3 regions of the Metabacillus dongyingensis genome follow, and region 3 is predicted to be linked to each of the others. Evidence: riboswitches for the same ligand, from Rfam matches in the RefSeq annotation. Region 3 holds a riboswitch; each other region holds the start of a gene.

Region 1 (3,283 bases), 1.6 Mb from region 3:
TTGATCAATGAAATAGGCTGACTTATAGTACCATGTGGTTTCGGCATTTAAATCTGGAGCAGTAACAGGTATTTTATAATCCTTTTTCTCTTCAGAGTACATTTTTTGGAAAATTGGATCGATGCTCGCTGTACTGCCAGCAAGAATGGAGGTAGAAGCATTTGGCGCCACAGCCATCAAGTAGCCGTTGCGAAGCCCTTTTTCCATAACCTGCTGTTTTAATTCATCCCATGGCATATTTTCCGAAGTGTAATCTCTGCTTTCGAAATACTCTCCGGTATGCCATTTTGATCCCTCAAAAACTGGATAGGCTCCTTTTTCAGCAGCAAGCTTCATACTTGCCTGGATCGTGTAAAAGGCAATCTCTTCATATAACTTGTCAGCATACTGTACGGCTTCTTCGTCTTCCCATTTCAGACGTTTTAAAGCAAGCAGGTGATGCCAGCCGAATGTTCCAAGGCCGACTGCACGGTATTTCTGATTGGTGAGTTTAGCCTGCATCACAGGTATGTCATTCAGATCTATCACGTTATCGAGCATTCTGACCTGGATGGTAATAAGACGCTCAAGCACTTCATCAGCGGCAGCTCTTGCAAGATTAATAGATGACAGATTGCAGACAACAAAATCACCCGGCGTTTTAACGGTGATGATTTTTCCGTCTTCTGTGAATTGCTCATCCATTGTCGTTGCGCTCTGATTTTGAGTTATCTCTGTACACAGATTGCTGCAATAGACCATGCCCTTATGTGAATTCGGATTGCTGCGATTCACTTCATCACGATAAAACATGAATGGGGTGCCTGATTCAAGCTGGCCTTTCATGATGCCTTTCATAATTTCAATAGCAGGTACGGTTTGTTTAGATAGATCAGGATGATTGACGCATTCCCAATACTTATCGCGGAAGGAGCCGAAACCTTTTCCTTCATCGTAAAAATCTTCTAAGGAATACCCCATCACTTTACGGACTTCATGCGGATCAAATAAATGCCAGTCGCCGCGGTTTTCCGCCTGCTCCATGAAAAGATCCGGCAAGCAGACACCTGTAAATAAGTCATGAGTTCTTAAACGCTCATCGCCATTATTCAGCTTTGAATCCAGGAATGAAAAGATATCTTTATGCCACACATCCAAATAGACAGCGATGGCTCCTTTCCTTTGACCGAGCTGGTCTACACTTACTGCCGTATTATTCAGCTGCTTCATCCATGGGATGACACCGGATGAGACCCCTTTAAAGCCTTTGATGTCACTTCCGCGGCTGCGGATTTTTCCTAAATAAACTCCGATGCCTCCGCCTGATTTTGAAAGATTTGCAATATCTGTATTGCTGTCAAAGATTCCTTGCAGACTATCATCTACTGTATCTATAAAACAGCTCGACAGCTGGCCAACAGGCTTGCCGGCATTTGAAAGCGTCGGTGTAGCAACGGTCATGTACAAATTGCTGAGGGCCCAGTAAGCTTCTTTGACAAGCTGCAGACGGTGCTCTGTCTTTTCATTGGCCATTAGCGTCATGGCAATGACCAAATAACGTTCCTGAGGCAGTTCAAATATTTTTTTATCAAAATCTCTTGCTAAGTAGCGGTCAGACAGAGTGCGAAGTCCAATATATGTAAACAGCTTGTCTTTTTCCGGCTGAATGATGGAAGAGAGGCTTTCTATTTCTTCATGTGAATAGGCGTTAAGCAAATGCGGACTGTATATGCCCTTATCAGTGAGTGTTTGGATTAAGTTCACAAACGAATCATATCCATTATGCTGATTGCGGTTGAATGCAGCTTCCTTATAAAGCTTTCTTAGATAAATGCGAGCACAAAAGTAAGTCCATTGAGGCTCAAGCTCACTAATATTGGAGAGGCCTTCGAGAATAAGGAGATTGGAGATTTGGGATGTTGTATATTCACTGCGGCCATCGATGCTTTGGATGATTCTTGTGCTGTAATCATCCAGGTCAAGCTCTTTAAAGTCGTGTCCGATTTCATCTATGAAATTCTTAATCCGTTTTTCTGAAAATGGGGATTTCTCAAGTGTAAGTTCATTAAAAATAATAGTTGCCATTGTGGTTGCCATTTGACATCCTCCTAAAAAATAATAAAAAAGCGCAAGCGCCATTATCAGCTTCTAGTTCTGAACGGGGAGCCTGAATTTTTATGCCTAAAAAAAATCCGCTCATGGGATCATGAGCGGATCAAACGATAGAATAACAGGGTGAAAGCAGTCCTGTTATTAACCATCGTTCCATCTCCTCAGTCCCCGAAGAATTCGAAACTATCTAGCAATCAAATGGCAGGTCTCCTGACTTGTGATCATTCTTCGCTGAGTCCTTCCCATACTTCAATCTCGTACAGTGGTAATCCCAGTTCGTCACACTTACAGTTGCGGGGACAGTTCCGGATTTGCACCGGATTCCCTTTTAAGCCAATAAATTGGCACCTTTGCTCGCTGTTGTTTTTCAATATGTAGTATTGTAGTTTTGATTAAATATCAATATGTTGTGTTCTTGGCTAATTTCATCATAATGGACAGGAAAAGAAATTTCAACTTAAATCTTCTGAAATTCAAATAAAAATGTAAAACCATTTTACAGACCAGCGTGTTTCATCATAACATAGGGAGAGGAAGTTTTTCATTCAATCACATTTATTCGATCCGATTTATTTTTGAAAACAGCTTTCAATCTAAATAAAGGAGCCTTCATATGTACATACTTTTAAACGGTGAATTTAAACAGAAAAACGAAGTATCCATTGACTTTGAGGATAGAGGATATCAATTCGGGGATGGTGTGTACGAGGTTATTAGAGTATATAATGGCTCATATTTTGCGATGAAAGAGCATATGGAGCGATTTGTCAGAAGTGCAAAAGAGATTAAGATTGTACTGCAGAATACAGCAGAGGAATTAACGGCGATGCTTAATGAGCTGCTTCGGAAAAATCAAGTGCAGGACGGCGCGGTCTATATGCAAATCACACGGGGCGTAACAGGGAGGAAGCACCTTTTCCCCGGGCAAGACGTTAAGCCTCAAATTGTGGCCTATCCAATTCCCTGTTCAAAACCTGCAGCAGAACAGGAAAAAGGAATTAAACTGCATTTGATGGAGGATGTCCGCTGGCTCCGATGTGACATTAAAAGTTTGAATTTGCTGGGGAATGTCCTTGCAAAGCAGGAAGCTTTTGAAAATGGTGCATATGAGGCTCTGCTGCACAGGGGCAAGCATATAACGGAAGGCTCTTCATCCAATTTTTACGGAGTAAGGAACGGTGTGATTTATACT
Region 2 (3,283 bases), 230 kb from region 3:
CTGCATTAACTCTGAAGATTTCCTTTAATAATTGTTTTGTCAGTACTTCTTCTGGGGAGCCGTAAGCTGCAATTTCTCCTTGGTGCATAACAAATATACGATCACAGTAATAAGCAGCTAGATTTAAATCATGTAATGCTGCAATAACAGTAATGTTTTTCAGCTTCTGAACTAAATCCATAATTTGTATTTGATGATGTACATCTAAATGATTGGTTGGTTCATCAAGTAAGAGTACCTTGGCTTCTTGTGCAAGAGCTCTTGCAATCATGACCCGTTGTTTTTCACCGCCAGATAATGAAGAAAAACTCCGCTGTTTGAATTCCTGCATTCCAACCTTTTCTAAGGCCAGGTCTATAATGTCTTCATCATGTTTTGTATCTGCTTTAAGAAAGCCTTTGTGAGGGGAACGGCCCATCAATACAATTTCTCTTACTGTGAAATCAAATGTGACAGGTGATTCCTGACTGACAATAGCGAGGTGCTGTGATAACTTACGGGAAGACATTTTATCTATATATTCACCTGAAAGAGTGATAACACCAGCATCTGGTCTTATCACACGAGACATATTTTTTAATAAAGTGGATTTACCGCTTCCGTTTGGACCAATAATACCTGCTACTTCACCAGAATGAATATTCAGATTAACTTCTTTAAGTACTTTTCGTTTTCCAATAGAAGCTGAAATATCTTTTATTGAAACATCCATGCTTAGCCCCCTCCTCCAAATGAATATGAACTCTTGCGTAAAAGCCAAATAAAAAATGGAGCACCGCAAAGAGCTGTTACGATCCCAATTGGCATTTCCTCGGGAGCAATGATAAGTCTTGCAAATAAATCAGCCATCACAAGAAATACAGACCCCATTAAAGCACTGATGGGGATATGCATTTTATGGTCAGATCCAAGGATGAGACGAACAATATGAGGAATCATTAATCCGATAAAACCAATGGCTCCACTGACAGCAACTAAAACCCCTGTTAGTAGTGCAGTAACTAAAATTAATATTTTTCGAAATACTTCTACGTTCAACCCTAAAGTAACAGCTGCCTCTTCCCCCATTAAGAGCAAATTCATATAGCGATACTGGCTCCAAATGAAAATAAAAACAATAACTGTTATTACAAAAGGTATAGGTATGTGCTTCCAGTTTGCTCCTGCCAAGCTTCCCATCATCCAAAACAACGCATCCCTTATCCCTTCTTGACGAGGTGCAGAAATGACGATGAAGCTTGTAAATGCAGATAGAATCATAGAAACTGAAATTCCAGCTAATAGGAGACGTTCAGTTGAAATTCTTCCCCCGACTTGCGACAGTAGAAAAACCAGAACAACTGAAAGAAGCGAGCCTAAAAATGCAGCAAGTGATAATGCATATTGTCCAAACATTGAAAACGCACCAAAGATAATGACTAGTGTAGCCCCAACAGATGCACCCGATGAAACTCCTAGTATATAGGGATCCGCTAACGAATTCCGAACCAAAGCTTGTATTGTTGTACCAGCGATAGTTAACCCGGCGCCTACAATTACTCCTAATATCACTCTTGGAAAACGAATGTTCCAAATGATATTCTCTTCTGCTTTAGACCATGTGACAGGAATCCATTCTTGTAAAATTGGAATTTTATAAGCTATGATTTTCCAAAATGTTGCCGGATGAATTGAAACAGGACCAACCATCACTGCAATCGTTACTACTGTGATAAGAGCAATGACTAAGAGCATAACAATGCTTATATGTTTGTAACCCCCAATGGCTTCCTGCTTATGACTATTAATAGAAATCAACTCCATTCTTCAAAAAACGCTCCTCTGATTCGAAATGCAGAAATTAAGACAAATAAAAAACGCCCACCTAAACCATGAGCGAACTTAAACTAAAACGAGAAAAAGGATACACTTAAAAGCACTCTCTCCATTCCCGCAGTAATAATAAAGGCAGATCTCCTGACTTATGCATCACCCTGCTTTAAGCACTTCCTATAAAATAAAACCATTTAACAGTGCGCGGGGAAGTTCTGGATTCACACCACATTTCCCTATTAAGTCCACCTTAGGACACCTTCACTTCTAAATAATTATTGTTTCAATCACCCTGATGTTTGTTTTCCCCCCATTTATTTTCATAGATAAGCTGTTCTAAAGGATGCCTTTTTTCCCAATTAGCTAATTCTAAAATAGGTTTCTCCGGATATTCATCCGTATAACCAATAGATAGAAGAGCGATAGGATCTATATGAAGAGGGATATCTAAAATGTCACGAATATCATTCTTTTTATAAAAACTTACCCACCCTAAGGCAAGCCCTTCAGCACAAGCTGCCAGCCACATATTTTGAATGGCACAGGCTGTTGAAAGAATATCTGTTTCAGGAATTGAATTTCTCCCTAATACATGTGAACCTCCTCTTGCTGGGTCGCAAGTTACACATATTGTGATTGGAGCTTCTTTTATACCTTCTACTTTTAAACCAAGAAATCTTGTTTCTCTTTCTCCATCATAATGAATAGCTAATGCTCGTCTTTCCTTGTCTGCTGCCCAAGCTAATTTTTCTTTTATTTTTTCAGATGAAATGATTATGAAATTCCAAGGCTGCATAAATCCAACTGAAGGTGCATGGTGAGCAGCGTTTAATATTCTATGTATAATATCTTTAGAAATAGGGACAGACAGAAAGCTTCGAATATCTCTTCTCTTGTAAATCACTTTATAAACAGATTCTTTTTCTTCTTTAGAAAACATAAAATTTCTCTCCTCTATTTTCTAAAAAGTTTTCACTATCTTACATTTTCCGGAATCCCGCAAAACTTCATTGTCAATTATTAAGTCAGTCTAATCAGTCTGATCTATGAAAATAATAGAAAGGTTTCATGTTAGGCTGATTGCTCAACTGGATAATACGTTTAGAAATTGTTTCTGCAATTTCGCCAATATTCTCAAAAGACGGATTCAATAAAACCCCTAGAACAGTGCCGCTGTGAGCGATGATAAGTCCTCCATCGTACTTTAAAGCAAAGCTTTTAAATTCACTAAAATAACGTTTTGGCAATATTTTTTGGTTTATACTGGCGCTTAGTGTCGCTGCTTGACAAACAAAAGACAAATCCTGAAATTCTATTCCTAATTTAACCAAATCATATGCCTTTGAGAAAACGGCTTGATCCTCCTTGCTATATCGTTTGGGCTGTCTGTTAAATTCAAGCGTATTAATTGTTCCTCCTAAATCCATTCCGATCAAAACGAAGGATGGTAAAGGACCTAGCGTCTCTATTA
Region 3 (3,283 bases):
CTGCTAGTTGAGTTCCTTTTTCATAAGCAGATCTTATTTTGTCAAAGAGTCCTGTTTGCTTAAGAAACAGCAGGTCTTCAGCTGTGTTTTTGGTTCCAGGCAAAATAATGAGATCAGGATTTCCAAAATGCACAGCTTTTTTAACAAAACGGATATTCACATCAGGCTCCAGTCTTAACGGATCGATATCTGTAAAGTTGGATAATCTCGGATATGAAAGAACAGCTACGTCAAGTTCTGCATCGTGATTGGTACCATTTGAATACTGGCTTAAAACAAGGGAATCTTCCCCATCTATTTCAAGGTCAGGCAAAAATGGAACAACTCCAAGTACCGGCAGCCCCGTATATTCTTCAAACCAGTCCAATCCCGGCTGAAGCAGTGAAAGGTCCCCTCTGAATTTATTGATGATGACACCTATAATCCGCTTCCGGTCACACTCGCTAATGAGCTGAAGGGTCCCGACCAGACTGGCGAAAACGCCTCCTTTGTCAATATCTCCGATTAAAATCACTGGAGCTTCTGCAATTGCTGCTACTCTCATATTGACAAGCTCTCGGTCATTTAAATTAACCTCTGCAGGAGAACCTGCTCCTTCTATCACAATGACCTCGTATTTGTCCGACAGTTTCATCAGCGATTCTCTAATCGCCTCAAGACCTAATTGGAAAAAGTCCTCTCTGTACTCGGATGCCTTCATATTTGCATAGGGCTTCCCGTGAAAAACGACCTGAGACTCCATATCTTTTGAAGGTTTAATTAGGATCGGATTCATATCAGTTGTGGCTTCAATTCCGGCAGCTTCGGCCTGAATTCCCTGAGCTCTGCCTATTTCCTTGCCATCACTGGTAATGTAAGAATTCAGAGCCATATTTTGTGATTTAAAAGGCGCTGTTCTATAGCCGTCCTCTCGAAATATCCGGCATAGTGCCGTAACGAACATGCTTTTTCCAGCGTCTGAGTGTGTACCCTGAATCATCAGTTTTAATGATTTTGGCTCATTAGTATTCAATTCCATAGATGGCATCTACACCTTCTTCGTAGTAATGCTTTTCCACATTGATAACAGACACAAGGTCAGCGATTTCCTTTATTTCATCCTTTGCATCTCTTCCTGTCAAAACAATATGAACATGATTTGGGCGGTTTTGAATCGTATGTATGACATCCTCAATAGGCAGCACGTCATCGATCGGAAACGTATGAATAGCAAGCGCATTATTGATTTCATCAAGAATGACGACATCATACTCTCCGCTCAAAATCTTTTCCTTGGCGATTTGCCAGGCTGATTTTAAAGCTTTCCGGTGCACATCTGGTGTTTTAGTCCAAGTGAATCCTGCTCCAAGCTGATGGATTTCAGCACCGTTGAGTTTTTCAAGCACGTTTTTTTCACCGTAGGTTCTCTCAGGTGATTTTATAAACTGCAGGATGGATACTTTCATACCTCTTCCAATCGCACGGACAGCAAGACCGATGGATGCTGTTGTTTTTCCTTTGCCATTACCCGTATAAACAAGCAATCTTCCTTTTTGATCTTTCCCTGTCATTCACTCATCTCCTCTTTTCGTCTATAAACATAAAAAAGACCTTGAACTGAATGGAAGTCAGTCAAGGCCTTTAATAAGCAAAGTCATACACACTAAGGGTACCTGACTTATTCTTCCCACCGAAAAACAAGCAATCAATCATTAAAAGCAGGTCTCCTGGCTTTGCGCTTCATTTTCTATTGAACCTTCCCAACTTGAAAAGTCAGTGGCGTTTCAACTGAATCTGCGCTTACAGTAGCGGGGGCTGCACCGGATTCTGACCGGTTTCCCTATTATCCTGATCTCATCAGGCACTTTTAAAGAAATCATATTTTTTGTTCATTGTAATCTATAAATCTGGAAATGTCATCAACTTCTTTTTTGTAGCTGAAAATGAACTCATTAAGTCAGGCTATTTCTCGATTAGGCTTAAATCCTCCAGCTCCAGGCGAGTTGTTGTTTCCATTTGAATTCTCTCGCCAAATTGCAGTTTGATCAGTCTTTTAAATAGCGGCCCATCATACACAAAGGTATGATACTCTCCTGCCTCACCCATTGGACATATCGGTGTGGACTTCATTCTTTCTATTAGCTGCTGATCAATTTCCTGGCCGAGCCATGTGTCATCAAGCACATTATCCTGAGTTCTGATGATGACTGCTTTGTATCCGCTATCTGCAAAATCTTGAAGGGCTTGCGCAGCTTCATCCTTCTTCATCCATAACGGATACAGTGCTTCTAAGCCAGCTGAGTCTGCCGTATTTTCTCCCCAGCTGCGGTGTTCATCAAGATATAAATCTCCGAAAGCTGCGCTAGTAAGTTGATATTTATTCTTCAAATCTTTAAGTGAGTCTATAAAACTTTGAGTATATCCCTTAAATGTGCATCTAATAAAATGCACAGGAATACCTAAGGCTTCGCTTTGTTTTAGTATTGCTTCCATTTTCTCGCCATGTCCGAACGTTCTCTCTAGCTCAATAGGTACAGTGGTTATAAGACATGCAATTTCATGACCTTGGCCAATGAGCATATGCAGTGCCATACAGCCATCTTTGCCGCCGCTCCATGATAGAGCAATTTTTTTCTTCATTTCGATACACCGCTTTCAATCTTTTTTATGTATTCTTTGTCTGACTTTTTCCATTTTGATTATGATTCATAAGGAATCTTAAGTCAAAAGAAATTGCTGCCTTATTTGACATGGATGTATTAAAATACATCAAGTTGCTTCTAAAGGCCGGTATTTTTCTATCAAAAAACACCAAAATGAATAATTATCCACTTTGGCGCTCTTTATATAGCTTTACCATTACTATTTTCATTATTTAATCTAAAGCCATTTTCATAGCCGTTCTGTATAATAGCTCCGTTCCAATTGAGATATCCTCCATCGTTGAATACTCTTTAGGATTATGGCTGATACCGTCTTTACAGCGGACAAAGATCATCCCATACTCACATTCGTACGACATCGCTAATGAATCATGAAAAGGTCCGCTCATCAATTCAATCGGATTCAGTCCGATATGTGAACTCTCATTTTTCATTATCTTCATGATTCTTTCAGAGCAATACCGCGGTTCACTATTTGTATCTTCTGAAATGGTATAAGTTAATCCATGCAGTTCAGAAATTGTGTGGATTTTTTTTCTCAGCAGATTTTCAATAAAATCGCGTCTTTCAATCTCAATATCTCTTAAATCAATTGTAAAGCTGACTTTTTCCGGAATGATATTTCGCGAGTCTGGGAAGAT

Evidence for each region. Region 3 has a riboswitch for cobalamin ahead of cobO (cob(I)yrinic acid a,c-diamide adenosyltransferase). Riboswitches for the same ligand answer to the same signal wherever they lie in the genome.
Region 1: it holds a riboswitch for cobalamin, as region 3 does, so the genes downstream of both, K8L98_RS04570 (ribonucleoside-diphosphate reductase subunit alpha) here and cobO (cob(I)yrinic acid a,c-diamide adenosyltransferase) in region 3, are expected to answer to the same signal.
Region 2: it holds a riboswitch for cobalamin, as region 3 does, so the genes downstream of both, K8L98_RS13630 (FecCD family ABC transporter permease) here and cobO (cob(I)yrinic acid a,c-diamide adenosyltransferase) in region 3, are expected to answer to the same signal.

Annotation. Positions count from the first base shown of each region.
Region 1 covers NZ_CP082944.1:899,010-902,292, forward strand. The annotation lists gene K8L98_RS04570 (ribonucleoside-diphosphate reductase subunit alpha) at 1-2,076, opposite strand, end outside; cobalamin riboswitch at 2,275-2,457, opposite strand; gene dat (D-amino-acid transaminase) at 2,705-3,283, shown strand, end outside.
Region 2 covers NZ_CP082944.1:2,748,269-2,751,551, forward strand. The annotation lists gene K8L98_RS13625 (heme ABC transporter ATP-binding protein) at 1-712, opposite strand, end outside; gene K8L98_RS13630 (FecCD family ABC transporter permease) at 715-1,803, opposite strand; cobalamin riboswitch at 1,930-2,090, opposite strand; gene bluB (5,6-dimethylbenzimidazole synthase) at 2,096-2,752, opposite strand; gene K8L98_RS13640 (GHMP family kinase ATP-binding protein) at 2,847-3,283, opposite strand, start outside.
Region 3 covers NZ_CP082944.1:2,515,053-2,518,335, forward strand. The annotation lists gene K8L98_RS12520 (cobyric acid synthase) at 1-1,018, opposite strand, end outside; gene cobO (cob(I)yrinic acid a,c-diamide adenosyltransferase) at 1,002-1,550, opposite strand; cobalamin riboswitch at 1,680-1,863, opposite strand; gene K8L98_RS12530 (Dph6-related ATP pyrophosphatase) at 1,942-2,619, opposite strand; gene K8L98_RS12535 (M20 family metallo-hydrolase) at 2,855-3,283, opposite strand, start outside.